One region of the Cupriavidus sp. KK10 genome, then DNA from elsewhere that is predicted to be linked to it. Evidence: predicted binding sites of a transcription regulator. Region 1 holds the regulator's gene; the other holds the start of a gene.

Region 1 (7,085 bases):
GGGGCGACCGCATCGAGTACGACGGCAAGCAGGAGTACTCCAAGCTGATCGGCAATGCCCGCATGGCGCGCCTGCAGGGCGCCAAGCAGGTCGATGAGATCCGCGGCGCGGTGCTGACCTATGACAGCCGCAAGGAGTTCTACACGGCCGCCGGCGGCGGCAGTGGCGACGCCGCGGCCGCCAATCCGTCCGGTCGCGTGCGCGCGGTGTTGTCGCCGCGCCAGGACCAGAAGGCCGGCGCCACGGGCAATGGCGGCTCGCCGCTGGACCTGAAGACGGCGCCCGCGCCTGCCAACAAACCCTGACGCCTGGCGCCGGCTTGCCTGCCCGCGCCAGAAACGCCTGAACGCCAGACCGTGCCAATGACCGATACCGCAACCATCGCCGACAAGCCTTCCGTCGAAGCCTCCACCGTCCTTCCCGGCGGCAGCACGCTGGTCGTGCGCCACCTGAAGAAGCGCTATGGCTCGCGCACGGTGGTCAAGGACGTCTCGCTCGACGTGAAGAGCGGCGAGGTGGTCGGCCTGCTCGGGCCTAACGGCGCGGGCAAGACCACCTCGTTCTACATGATCGTGGGCCTGGTGGCGCTGGACGAAGGCGATATCGTGCTCGACGGCGACCACATCAGCGGCCTGCCGATCCACGAGCGCGCGCGCATGGGGCTGTCGTACCTGCCGCAGGAAGCCTCGGTGTTCCGCAAGCTCAACGTCGAAGAGAACATCCGCGCGGTGCTGGAGCTTCAGGTGAGCAACGGCAAGCCGCTGCCCAAGACCGAGATCGAGCGCCGCCTGGATTCGCTGCTCGACGACCTGCAGATCGCGCACCTGCGCAACAACCCGGCGCTGTCGCTATCGGGCGGCGAGCGCCGCCGTGTCGAAATCGCGCGCGCGCTGGCGTCGTCGCCGCGCTTCATCCTGCTGGACGAACCCTTCGCCGGCGTGGACCCGATCGCCGTGGGCGAGATCCAACGCATCGTCAGTTTCCTCAAGGCACGCAATATCGGCGTGCTGATCACCGACCACAACGTGCGCGAGACGCTCGGCATCTGCGACCACGCCTACATCATCAGCGAAGGCACGGTGCTGGCCGCGGGCCAGCCCGAGGAAATCATCGCCAATGACGCAGTGCGGCGCGTCTACCTGGGCGAGAACTTCCGCATGTGACTTAACGGCCTGCCCGCGAGCGGCAGGCCTCTTCGCGGGCGCGCGTGGGCCCTCCCACAGCCAGCGGCGATCGGACCGCATAAGCGATAGCAATTTCCGTTCCAACAACGGAAAGATGCGCATAGAATAGCTCGCATGAAACCGTCGCTACAGCTCCGTCTTTCCCAGCATCTGGCCCTGACCCCGCAACTGCAGCAGTCGATCCGGCTGCTGCAGCTCTCCACGCTGGAACTGCAGCAAGAGGTCGAACAGGCGCTGACGGAAAACCCGCTGCTCGAGCGCGAGAACGACTGGATCGAAAGCCCGCTGCGCGTGGCGGCCGACGGCTCGGTCAACCTGCAGAGCGCACCGGCGCCCGCCCCGGCTGAGCCCCAGGGCAATGGCGAGGCTCGCGCCGACGGCGCGGGTGACGACGACAGCTATGGCGACAGCGGCAACGGCGACGACTACGGCAGCGGCGACTGGAGCCTGGACGACTTTGCCCGCCGCCCCCAGGGCGACGAGGATGAAAAAACGCCGATGCAGCTGCGCGAGGCCGAGCCCACGCTGCGCGAGTACCTGATGGAGCAGCTCACGCCGCTGAAGATCTCGGCGCGCGACAAAGGCCTGGCCATCTTCCTGATCGAATCGCTCGACGACGATGGCTACCTGAGCGCATCGCTTGAGGAGATCTGCACGGAGTTGCCGGAAGAACTCGAGTTCGAGATCGACGAAGTCCACGCCATCCTCACGCTGCTGCAGAGTTTCGACCCGCCCGGCGTGGGTGCGCGCAACGCCGCCGAGTGCCTGGCCCTGCAGTTGCGACGCCTGACGCACCCGCAACGCGAACTGGCGCTGAACATCGTTAGCAATCACCTGGAGTTGCTCGCAGTACGCGACTACACGCGGCTGAAGAAGGCGCTGCAGGTAGATGAAGTGGCACTGAAGTCCGCACACGAACTGATCCGCTCGCTGGCGCCCTACCCCGGCCATGCGTACAGCCGCCCGGAAGCGGACTTTGTGGTGCCGGACGTGTTCGTGCGCAAGGGTGGCGGCGGCTGGATCGCGCAGCTCAATCCGGATGTGATGCCGAGGCTGCGCATCAACGATATGTATGCCCAAATCCTGCGTGGCGCGAAGGGTGAGTCCGGCACGGCCGGACTGCAGCAAAAGCTGCAAGAGGCGCGCTGGCTGATCAAGAACATCCAGCAAAGGTTCGACACAATCCTGCGTGTCTCGCAGGCCATTGTCGAGCGTCAAAAGAACTTTTTCAGTCACGGCGAAATCGCCATGCGCCCCTTGGTTTTGCGGGAGATTGCCGATACACTGGGTTTACACGAGTCAACCATCTCCCGGGTGACGACCAATAAATTCATGGCAACGCCGATGGGTACTTTCGAACTGAAGTACTTCTTCGGCAGCCACGTGTCCACCGAAACCGGTGGCGCGGCTTCATCAACGGCCATCCGCGCCTTGATCAAGCAACTGATAGGAGCCGAAGACCCGAGGAATCCCCTTTCCGACAGTCGCATTGCCGAACTGCTGGGTGAGCAAGGCTTTGTTGTTGCGCGCCGCACTGTTGCCAAGTATCGCGAAGCCCTGAAGATCCCCGCAGTCAATCTCCGCAAGTCTTTGTAGCCGAGCCCACCGCCTGCCTGGTGAGGCTCTTTCAGAAGGAGAAGCGCTATGAACTTCAAGATCAGTGGACACCACCTGGACATCACGCCCCCTCTGCGTGAGTACGTGGAAACGAAGCTGGAGCGAATCGTCAGGCATTTCGATCAGGTCATTGGCGTTAGCGTGCTGCTCTCTGTCGACAACCACAAGGAAAAGGACCGGCGTCAGTACGCGGAAATTAATCTACATCTCAAGGGCAAGGACATCTTTGTCGAGGCGCATCACGAAGACCTATATGCAGCGATCGACGCACTCGTCGACAAGCTGGACCGTCAGGTGATCCGCTACAAGGATCGCGTGCAAGGCCACGACCGCGAAGCGGTCAAGTACCAGATGGCCGCAGCGCAAATGCAGCAATGACCGTGCCCGGCAGCCCCGCAGCGGGCTGCTGAATCAGGATTGAACAGGCAAGCCGCGCCACGAAGCGCGGCTTTTTTGCGCCCTTGCGTTCCGGGTTGCCGCCGGCATGCCGCGCCCGCACTGGCGGTGCGGCCCGGCTGTGGCGCCGGAGCCAACGCTTTTCACCCGAATGGGCAAGAGTGTTCGCAAGCGCAGCGCCAAGGTGTATGCTGCGCCATACAAAGAGAGGGAATCCTGGCCGCGCCCCGCATCGGTGCGCCGGCTCCCGGCCCGGAGGCACGATTGCATCACCATGTATCGTTCTGCACCGGCTTGCCCCGCTGCGCTGCACAATACGGGGGTAGTCGCTGCTCTATAATGGGCCGGACGCCTCCGGCCAGGCCAACGGCAGCCCGGAGCCAGCCCACTGCCCCGCGGAACGATCTGCCCGCTAACTGAAATCCTGCGCATCGCCCATGAATCGTTTGGCCAAATTGCTGCCACCCGGCAACATCACCCTGGACGTCAGCGTCACCAGCAAGAAGCGTGTGTTCGAGCAGGCCGGGCTCCTCTTCGAGAACAACCATGGTGTGGCGCGCGCCATCGTGACGGACAACCTGTTCGCGCGCGAGTCGCTGGGATCCACCGGCCTGGGCGCCGGCGTGGCGATCCCGCACGGCCGCATCAAGGGCCTGAAGCAGCCGCTGGCCGCCTTCATGCGCCTGGCCGAGCCGATTCCGTTCGAATCGCCGGATGGCAAGCCGGTATCGCTGCTGATCTTCCTGCTGGTGCCCGAACAGGCTACGCAGCAGCACCTGGAAATCCTGTCAGAAATCGCGCAACTGCTTTCCGACCGCGACATGCGCGAAGGACTGGCCACGCTGCCGACGCCCGATGCCGTCCATCAGTTGCTGATCGCATGGCATCCCTGATCCCCTGATCCCCCAGGCGGGCCGGCACCAGACCGGGCAGGCGCCAGGCGCTTCGCAAACCGCCCCACCAGTCATACCGCATGGAACTCACCGGCGTCACCTCCCAGTCCATCTTCGACGACAACGCAGCCGACATCAAACTCTCGTGGGTGGCCGGCCTGGAAGGCGCGGACCGCGCCTTCGACGTGGAGTTCGCCCGCGAAGCCACCTCCGCCGCCGACCTGGTGGGCCACCTGAACCTGATCCACCCCAACCGCATCCAGGTGCTCGGCAAGCCCGAAATCACTTATTACCAGCGGCTGGACGATGAGACCCGCAAGCGCCAAATGGGCGAGCTGATCCTGTTGGAGCCGCCCTTCCTGGTGATCGCCGACGGCATGGAGCCGCCGCCCGACCTGGAACTGCGCTGCACGCGCTCGTCCACGCCGCTGTTCACCACGCCGGTGTCGTCGGCCGCGGTGATCGACCACTTGCGCCTGTACCTGTCGCGCATCTCCGCGCCGCGCGTGACCATGCACGGGGTCTTCCTCGACATCCTGGGCATGGGCGTGCTGATCATGGGCGAATCGGGCCTGGGCAAGAGCGAACTGGGCCTGGAACTGATCTCGCGCGGCCACGGGCTGGTGGCCGACGATGCCGTGGACTTCGTGCGCCTGGGGCCGGATTTTATCGAAGGCCGCTGCCCGCCGCTGCTGCAGAACCTGCTTGAAGTGCGCGGCCTGGGCCTGCTCGACATCAAGACCATCTTCGGTGAGACCGCGGTGCGGCGGAAGATGAAGATCAAACTGGTGGTGCAGTTGGTGCGCCGCAACGACGGCGAGTTCGAGCGGCTGCCGCTCGATTCGCAATACCTGGACGTGCTGGGCCTGCCGATCCACATGGTCAAGATCCAGGTGGCGGCCGGGCGCAACCTGGCCGTGCTGGTCGAGGCCGCGGTGCGCAACACCATCCTGCGCCTGCGCGGCATCGATACGCTGCGCGACTTCATGGACCGGCAGCGCGCCGCGATGCAGGCCGATGCGGTTTCGCGCGGCCAGGGCCGCCTGCTCTGAGCCCCAGCGTTTTCATTTGCTTACAACGGCGTTGACGCAGAACGTCAACGTTCTTCAGGCATGCTCCGTTTTGTGCTGTAATGGGCATCGCGCCCGTTACGGAAGCTGCAACGCCGGCAATGGCGCGCGGCCATGAAGTTTTCCACACCCAGGAGAGCAAGCATGAAGAAACTGATCGCGATGTGCGCGCTGGTCACCCCGATGATCGCCGCCAGCGCTTTTGCACAGACCACGGCCACGCCGGCAACCCCCGCCACGCCAGCCAAGCCAGCGGCCACCGCACCGGCAACGCCGGCCATGCCTGCCACGCCCGCCACCCCGGCTACCCCGGACAAGCCCGCAGCCAACGCCCAGCAGGACAAGATGAAGGCCTGCAATACGCAAGCCGCCGGCAAGAAGGGCGACGAACGCAAGGCGTTCATGAAGGAATGCCTGTCCAAGGGCGCGTCCAAGACCCAGCAGGAGAAAATGGCTTCCTGCAGCAAGTCGGGCAAGGGCAAGAAGGGCGACGAATACAAGGCCTACATGAAGGAATGCCTGTCCAAGGCAGCCTGAGCCGCAGCCAGCGCTGCAAACTGACGGCAAAAGCATGGCGAACCGCGAGGTTCGCCATGCTTGCTTTGTGCGTGGTGTCATGACGCCTTCATCACGTGATGCTATGCTTCAGTTGCTATGCGCATCATCCTCATCACCGGCATATCCGGTTCCGGCAAGTCCGTCGCACTGAACGTGCTCGAAGACGCAGGCTACTACTGCGTGGACAACCTGCCGGCTCAGTTCATCCCGGAACTGACCCGCTACCTCGACAGCCAGGGCTATACGCACCTGGGCGTCGCCACTGACATCCGCAGCCGCGAGTCGCTCGACCAGCTGCCCGACACCGTGCGCGCGCTGGCCGCGGAGCACCAGGTCGAGGTGGTGTTCCTGACCGCCAGCACCGACGCACTGGTGCAGCGCTATTCCGAGACGCGCCGCCGCCACCCGCTGTCGGTGCGTACCGACGGCATGCCGGGCCCTGGCGTTGAACCGGCCTTCAACGACACCGCGCTGATGGAAGCGATCGAGATGGAGCGCGCGCTGCTGAGCCCGCTGGCCGAGGCCGCGCACCGCATCGACACCAGCAATGTGCGCACCAATACGCTGCGCAGCTGGATCAAGGAGCTGATCCGCGACGACAGCCAGCGGCTGACGCTGCTGTTCGAGTCGTTCGGCTTCAAGCATGGCGTGCCCAGCGATGCGGACATGGTGTTCGACGTGCGCTCGCTGCCCAACCCCTATTACGACCTGGCCTTGCGCCCGCTGACGGGGCGTGACACGCCGGTGATCGACTTCCTGCAGGCCCAGCCAATGGTGCTGGCAATGGCCGAGGATATCCGCGCCTATGTGGAAAAGTGGCTGCCAAGCTTCATTGCCGACAACCGCAGCTACCTGACCGTGGCGATCGGCTGCACCGGCGGGCAGCATCGCTCGGTCTATATTACGGAAAGGCTTGCCAACTACTTCCGGGCGCATGGTAATGTGCTGGTGAGACACCGAGAGCTCGCACCGGCGGGCTGACGCAGGCGGGACTGCCCACTGGGATCACTGGCATCTGCGCACCGCGTTGGCCGGCTGGCCCATTGCTGCGCGATACCCAAGCTGGCACTGCATGTCCTCGACCGACCTCTACCGTCCCACGGGATCAGAAGTTCCGCCACGGACGCTCGACAACCTGCCGCTGTTCCCGTTGCACACCGTGCTGTTTCCCGGTGGACGGCTGCCATTGCGCGTGTTCGAGGCGCGCTATGTCGACATGGTGCGCAACTGCTTGCGCGACAACACACCCTTTGGCGTTTGCCTGATCGAAAGCGGCGAGGAAGTGGCCCGGCCGGACCAGCCTACCGTGCCCGAGCTGGTCGGCTGCCTGGCGGAAATCGTCGACTGCAACATGGAGCAGCTGGGCG
Region 2 (7,085 bases), 3.2 Mb from region 1:
GCGAACGAAACCCGCGAGCAGGTGGTGCTCGAACCGACGCTGACCTCGGAAAACTTTGCTTTCCTGAAGGAGTCGGTGCTGGCAGGCCTGGGGATCGGCATTCTCCCGATCTATGCGATCGGCGCCGAACTGGACAGCGGCGCGCTGGTGCCGCTGCTCTGTGACTACCGCATCAGCGTGTTCGGCAGCAAGCTCTATATGCTGACCATGCCCAACCGCTACCAGACGCTGGCCACGCGCTATCTGCTGAACTTCCTGAAGACCGAGCTGCAGGCAGTGTGGCCGCGCCTGCACCGCTAGTGTGGCCGCGCCTGCACCGCTAGGGTCTGTTCCCATGGGGGAACAGACCCTGGGCGCGTCGCCTTCGGCAGCGGCGCCACGGACTATAGTAGGAGCACAAGGATAACCGTCGGCGCATCCGCACCTGAGGAGCTACCATGGCCCTGGCTAGCACGCTTGCAAGCTGCCTGAGCAGCAAGAACACCCAGTACGACATCATCCGCCACCCCTACACCCTCAGCAGCATGGCCACTGCCGAGGCCGCGCATGTTCCCGGGGACCGGCTGGCCAAGACGCTGTTGCTGGAGGATGACCGCGGCTATGTCGCCGCCGTGATTCCTTCAAGCCACCATCTGCACATGGCCGCCATCTGCGAACAGACCGGGCGCAACCTGGTACTGGCGCATGAGGACGAGATCCGCGAGATCTTCAAGGATTGCGACCTCGGCGCGATCCCGCCGGTGGCGATGGCCTACGGCATGCAGACCTATGTGGACGACAGCCTGATGGCGCAGCCCGACGTGTATTTCGAAGGCGGCGACCACCAGGAACTGGTGCACATGAGCGGCGAACAGTTCTCGCGGCTGATGTCGGACGCTGGGCACGGGCAGTTTTCGCGCCGCATGATGTAAGCGGCGCTTTTTATTGGCCACTGAACGGCCACCACGCGGGTTGCGAACCCGCGCGGTGGCCGTTTTGCATGCTGGCGGGTGGGGGATGCAGACGCTTCAGCCTTCAGGCAACGCCGGCACGCTGTCGTCCTTCAGGTCCACGCCCGAGCGGCCCAATGCCGCCGCGCCGCGCAGCAGGAAGGCGAGCCGGTCGGCGGCCTGCGCATACGGCAGGCCTTCGGGGCGCACGTTGGAGATGCAGTTGCGCTCGGCATCGGTGCGGCCCGTGCGCGGCGCATGGGTCAGGTAGATGCCAAGGCTGTCGGGCGAGCTCAGGCCGGGCCGTTCGCCGATCAGCATCACCACCTGGCGTGCGCCAAGCAGCTCGCCGATCTCGTCGCCCAGCGCCACGCGCGACTGCTCGGCCACCACCACCGGGCCGATGCGCCATGTCTGCGGCAAGCGCGCGCGGGTGGCATCGAGCAACGGCAGCGCGTGCGTCTGCGTGGCCAGCGCGGACAGGCCGTCGGCAACCACGAACACCACATCGGGCGCGTCGCCCGGCCGTGCCGCGGCCAGCCGCGCGCGGCTGGCATCGTCCAGGCGCCGGCCCAGGTCGGGGCGCCGCAGGTAGTGCGCGCGGTCCGGCGCCGCGCTGTGCACGGCGAGGTTCTGTACCCCCGCCGCATCCAGCGCCGCGGTGACCGCGCCCACGTCCAGCGGCAGGTGCACCGCATCGCGCGCCTGCGCATGGGCCAGCCCGAAGGCCAGCACCGCATCGGTGGTCTGGCTGTGGCCGGTACGGCCCAGCGCTACGCGCGCGCGCGTGAACTGGCGCAGGCGTTGCCACGGGTCGGCATCGGCATCGGCGTTGGCAGGAGCGGCGGGAGGCGGGCGTCTGGCCGTCATCGGCTGCACCTTACAGGCTGTGGGCCATCTGCAGCAGCGGCTGGCGCGCGGCGGGCTCGAGCAGCCTGCCGCTGGCATCGGCAATGCCCATGCGCTGCAGCCAGGCCTCGAACTCCGGCGCGGGGCGCAGCCCCAGCACCTCGCGCAGGTACAGCGCATCGTGGAACGAGGTGCTCTGGTAGTTCAGCATGATGTCGTCGGCGCCGGGCACGCCCATGATGAAATTGATGCCGGCCACGCCGAACAGCGTCAGCAGCGTGTCCATGTCGTCCTGGTCGGCCTCGGCATGGTTGGTGTAGCAGACGTCGCAGCCCATCGGCACCCCCATCAACTTGCCGCAGAAGTGGTCTTCCAGCCCGGCACGGATGATCTGCTTGCCATCGTACAGGTATTCGGGACCGATAAAGCCCACCACCGTATTGACCAGCAGCGGCGAGAACGCGCGCGCCACCGCGTAGGCGCGCGCCTCCATGGTCTGCTGGTCGACGCCGTGGTGCGCATTGGCCGACAGCGCGCTGCCCTGCCCGGTCTCAAAGTACATCAGGTTGTCGCCAACGGTGCCGCGCGCGAGCGCCTGCGCGGCATCGTGCGCCTCGGCCAGCAGCGACAGGCTGATGCCAAAGGCCGCATTGGCGCGCTCGCTGCCGGCCACCGACTGGAACACCAGGTCCACCGGCGCGCCCTGCCCGATCGCGCGCAGCGTGTTGGTGACATGGGTCAGCACGCAGGATTGCGTGGGGATGTCGAAGCGGCTGCGCAGCTCATCGATCATGCGCAGCAGCGAGACGATGGCACCCAGGTTGTCCGAAGCCGGGTTGACGCCGATGGTGGCATCGCCGCAGCCATAGAGCAGCCCGTCGATGATCGACGCGGCAATGCCCTTGGGATCGTCAGTCGGGTGGTTGGGCTGCAGCCGCACCGAGAGCCGGCCCGGCAGCCCCACCGTGCTGCGAAATCGCGTCACCACCTGGCACTTGCGCGCCACCGCCACCAGGTCCTGGTTGCGCATCAGCTTGCTGACCGCGGCGGCCATCTCCGGGGTGATCCCCGGCGCCACCCGCGCCAGCGTGGCGCTGTCGGTCTCATGCAGCAGCAGCCAGTTGCGCAGGTCGCCCACGGTGGTGGCGCCGATGGCGGCAAAGGCCGCGCCATCGTGCCGGTCCAGGATCAGGCGCGTGACCTCGTCGTCCTCATACGGCACCAGCGCCTCGGTCAGGAACTGCTTGAGCGGCACCTCTGCCAGCGCCAGCCGCGCGGCCATCCGCTCCTGCTCGCTGGCCGCGGCAACGCCCGCCAGCGCGTCGCCGGAGCGCGCAGGGCTGGCCCGGGCCAGCAGCGTGCGCAGGTCGGCAAAGACGTGGCGGTGGGTGCCGATGGTGTGGGTGTAGGCCATGCGCTCCGTTCCTGGGCTCTGGGGAAAACGATGACAGCGGTGCGCCAGGCGCCTTGCCGGGCACGATTCCCCCTAATATAGACAGCCTTTGCGTGTGCCGTGATGCCAACATCGCCTCAGCGCACATGGCCTGACTCAGGAACAACATCTGGATCGGCGAGAATTCAGAATAAATTTGAGCAAATTGCATGCCGGAGACCCCGATGAAAGACCCCGACCCGACCACCACCCCGCGCCTGCTGCCGGCCGCGTGGTACAGCGTCGGCACCGTCGCTTACCTGCTGACCGCCCTGGCGCTCTGGACCGTGCTCCACGCCAACCTGGTGGCGGCATTGCTGTCCGGGCTGCTGCTGTACTCGCTGGTGGACGTGCTGGCGCCGCGCCTGAAGCGCCTGAACCAGCGCCACGACGCCCTGGCCGTGGCCATCCTGTCGGCGCTGATCCTGCTGGCGCTGACGCTGGCGGGCTGGCTGCTGGTGCGCTTTGTCAGTGGCGAGGGCAATACCCTGGACGGGCTGCTCAACCATGTGGCCGACATCATCGACCGCTCGCGTGGGCAGATGCCGCCGTGGCTCAGCGATGCGCTGCCCAACGGCGTGGACGAGCTGGCCAACACGCTGATCGAGACGCTGCGCGAGCATGCCGCGATGGCGCAGAAGCTGGGTGCCGAGGTGCTGCGCACGCTGGTGCATATCCTGATCGGGCTGGTGATCGGCGCGATGGTGGCGCTGTACCGCGCGGTGGTGCGGCCCAACCGCCGGCCGCTGGCCGCGGCGCTGGTGGCGCGCGCACGCACGCTGCAGCAGGCGTTCTCGCAGTTCATCTTCGCGCAGATCCAGATCTCGACCATCAACACCGTGCTGACGGCGATCTACCTGCTGCTGGTGCTGCCGCTCTTTGGCGTGCACCTGCCGCTGACCAAGACGCTGCTGGTGATCACTTTCGTGGCCGGGCTGCTGCCGGTGCTGGGCAACCTGATTTCCAACACCGCCATCGTGGTGGCCTCGCTGTCGGTGTCGTTGCCGATCGCGGTGGCGTCGCTGGTGTTCCTGGTGGTGATCCACAAGCTGGAGTACTTCCTGAACGCACGCATCATCGGTGCGCGCATCCAGGCCGCGGCGTGGGAACTGCTGACGGTGATGCTGCTGATGGAAACGCTGTTCGGCATCCCGGGCGTGATCGCCGGACCGATCTTCTACGCCTACCTGAAGCGGGAGCTTGCCGGCGCCGGGCTGATCTGAGTGCCGCGGCCGGCATGCCGCAGCGTTGGTAGGACCAATACCTGATTCAGGCGCCGTCCTGCTCCACCCGGCTGCGCACGAAGTCGATATGGGTCTGCATGGCGGTGCGCGCCTCTTCCGGGCGGCGCGCGCAAATCGCATCGCACAGCGTGCGGTGCTGCAGCAACAGAAGGTCTGAGGCGCCGTCGTCCTGTTCGCGCAGGCCGGTGCCGTTGATGGTGATGTGCTCGCGCAGCATGCCGATCACGCTGGTATGCAGGTGCAGGAACATGGTGTTGTGCGAGGCCTGGGCGATGGCGTCATGCAACTGCGCATCGGCATCGGCCTCTGCCTGCTTGTCGTCGGCGGCACGCGCGCGTTCCAGCTCGGCCATCAGGGCGCGGATCCGTTTCACGTCAGCGGCATCCGCGCGCAGCGCCGCAAAATACGCGGTCGCGCCCTCCAGCACGCGGCGGAACTCCAGGATGTCGTCGCGCAGCGCGGGGTGGTCGGCCACCAGCTGGCCCCAGGGCGAGGCAATGCCGGCGCGCAGCTGGTCGGTGGCGTAGACCCCAGCACCGCGCCGGCTCTGCAGCAGGCCGCGCGCGGCCAGGCGCTGGATCGCCTCGCGCACGGTGTTGCGCGCCACCTCGTATTGCCCGGCCAGCACCCGCTCGGCCGGCAGCCGCGTGCCGGGCGGCCAGGTGCCGTCGAGCAGCGCGGTCTCGATCCGGCGCATGACCGACTCCACGCGTCCGCGGGTGCGCCCGTGCCTTGCTGCCGCTGCCGTCATGCCGTATGTCCTCGCTCCTGAGCTTGCGCGGGTCGCCGGGCAGATTGGTCCAACCAATTTGTACCGCCGCGCAGAAGCGGGAATTATGCGCCGAAACGTGCGACCCCAGCACGTCCGGAGCGAGACATGAAGGATCGTCAGTACCCCACCGGCCCTGCCCCCGCGCAGGCCTACCTGTTTGCCACCTGCCTGGTCGACATGTTCGTGCCGCAGGCCGGCCTCGACGCCGTGCGGCTGCTTGAACGCGAAGGGCTCACCGTGCACTTCCCGCGCGGCCAGAGTTGCTGCGGCCAGCCCGCCTACAGCAGCGGCAACCCCGACGCGGCCCGTGCGGTGGCGCGCGCCCAGCTCGACCTGTTCAGCCAGCCCTGGCCGGTGATCGTGCCGTCGGGCTCGTGCGCGGGCATGATGCGCCACCACTGGCCGCAGCTCTTTGCCGACGATCCGGTGGCCGGCCCCAAGGCACTGGAACTGGCCGGACGCATCTATGAACTGGGCGAGTTCCTGCTCCATGTGCTGAAGCTGGATTTTGGCGATGCCGCACCGGCGGGCCAGCCGCAGGAGCGCATCGTGCTGCATACCTCGTGCGGCGCCCGTCGAGAAATGGGTACGCGCCAGCACGGCGTGGCCCTGGTCGACGCGCTGCCGGGCGTGACCCGCGTGGAGCATGAACGCGAGTCAGAATGCTGCGGCTTTGGCGGCACCTTCTCGCTCAAGCATCCCGATATCTCCGGCGCCATGGTGCGCGACAAGGTGGCCTCGGCCTGCGCCACCGGCTGCGACCGGCTGGTCTCGGCCGACTGCGGCTGCCTGCTCAATATCGGCCATACCGCGGCGCATGACCACGCCCCGCTGCAGGTGGAGCACCTGGCCACCTTCCTGTGGCGCCGTACCGGAGGTGCCGCATGAGCACGCCCGGCGCCCGCGAACGCATGCTCGGCCGGCTGCGCGCTGCCGCGCCTGCACCTTCCCCAGGCACCGCGGAACTCGACCGCCGCATCGACGGCCATTTCGAGGCACGCCGCCACGGCGCGCCCGCCATTGGCGAACTGACCGGCGCGATGCTGGCGGCACTGCAAGGCCTGCATGCCGAGGTCTGGTGCGCCAGCGAGGCGGCCTGGCCGGCATTGCTGGCCACCGAGCTGGCCAATGCCGGCGTGAAGCGCCTGCTGCTTGATCCCGCCAGCCAGGCCGGTGCCGCGCTGGCGGCCGCCCTGCCGGCCCATATCGAAGCCATCGGCTACGACCGCCCGATCGAAGCCTGGAAGGCGGAGCTGTTCGACACCATCGATGCCGGCTTCACCGTGGCGCGCTCCGGCATTGCCGCCACCGGCACGCTGGTGGTCGCGCCCGATGCGGGCTCGCCACGCACGGTGTCGCTGGTGCCGCCGCTGCATGTCGCGCTGGTGCGCGCCTCGACGCTGCACACCGACCTGCATATGGCCGCGCGCACCGAACGCTGGTCCGACGGCATGCCGACCAACCTGGTGCTGATCTCCGGCCCGTCCAAGACCTCCGACATCCAGCAGACGCTGGCCTACGGCGCGCATGGTCCGCGCCGGCTGTGGGTCATCATCGAGACCGACACTGCGGAGGCCGGGCAATGAGCCAGCACACACTCAATTTTGTGCCGCCGCAGGACTTCAAGGCACGCGCCCGCGAGGCGCTGGACGATCCCAAGCTGCGCCAGAGCTTCCGCGGCGCGATGGACTTCCTGCAGGGCAAGCGCCTGGCGCAGTTCCCCGACGCGGATGAGCTGGAACGCCTGCGCGACCTGGGCGAGGCGGTGCGCCAGCACGCGCTGGCCAACCTGCCGGACCTGCTGGTGCAGCTGGAGGCAAAGCTCACCGCCGCCGGCGTGCAGGTGCACTGGGCCGAGA

Evidence for each region. Region 1 encodes sigma-54, which starts transcription at its own class of promoters, with help from an activator protein. Its sites were predicted from a motif close to TGGCANGNAANCTGCTTT; they were not measured.
Region 2: KB879_RS18185 (ethanolamine ammonia-lyase subunit EutB) is a predicted target of sigma-54. The motif match lies at 3,369-3,386, and genes of this name have one in related genera.

What each region holds. Positions count from the first base shown of each region.
Region 1 is NZ_CP073677.1:439,747-446,831, reverse strand. Features, by position in the region: gene lptA (lipopolysaccharide transport periplasmic protein LptA) at 1-305, shown strand, start outside; gene lptB (LPS export ABC transporter ATP-binding protein) at 363-1,163, shown strand; gene KB879_RS02305 (RNA polymerase factor sigma-54) at 1,299-2,780, shown strand; gene hpf (ribosome hibernation-promoting factor, HPF/YfiA family) at 2,829-3,179, shown strand; gene ptsN (PTS IIA-like nitrogen regulatory protein PtsN) at 3,635-4,090, shown strand; gene hprK (HPr(Ser) kinase/phosphatase) at 4,171-5,142, shown strand; gene KB879_RS02285 (PsiF family protein) at 5,305-5,697, shown strand; gene rapZ (RNase adapter RapZ) at 5,815-6,699, shown strand; gene KB879_RS02275 (LON peptidase substrate-binding domain-containing protein) at 6,791-7,085, shown strand, end outside.
Region 2 is NZ_CP073677.1:3,886,952-3,894,036, reverse strand. Features, by position in the region: gene KB879_RS18200 (LysR family transcriptional regulator) at 1-300, shown strand, start outside; gene KB879_RS18195 (aminoacyl-tRNA deacylase) at 438-911, shown strand; gene eutC (ethanolamine ammonia-lyase subunit EutC) at 1,008-1,799, opposite strand; gene KB879_RS18185 (ethanolamine ammonia-lyase subunit EutB) at 1,810-3,192, opposite strand; gene KB879_RS18180 (AI-2E family transporter) at 3,396-4,433, shown strand; gene KB879_RS18175 (FadR/GntR family transcriptional regulator) at 4,480-5,151, opposite strand; gene KB879_RS18170 ((Fe-S)-binding protein) at 5,332-6,114, shown strand; gene KB879_RS18165 (LUD domain-containing protein) at 6,111-6,812, shown strand; gene KB879_RS18160 (LutB/LldF family L-lactate oxidation iron-sulfur protein) at 6,809-7,085, shown strand, end outside.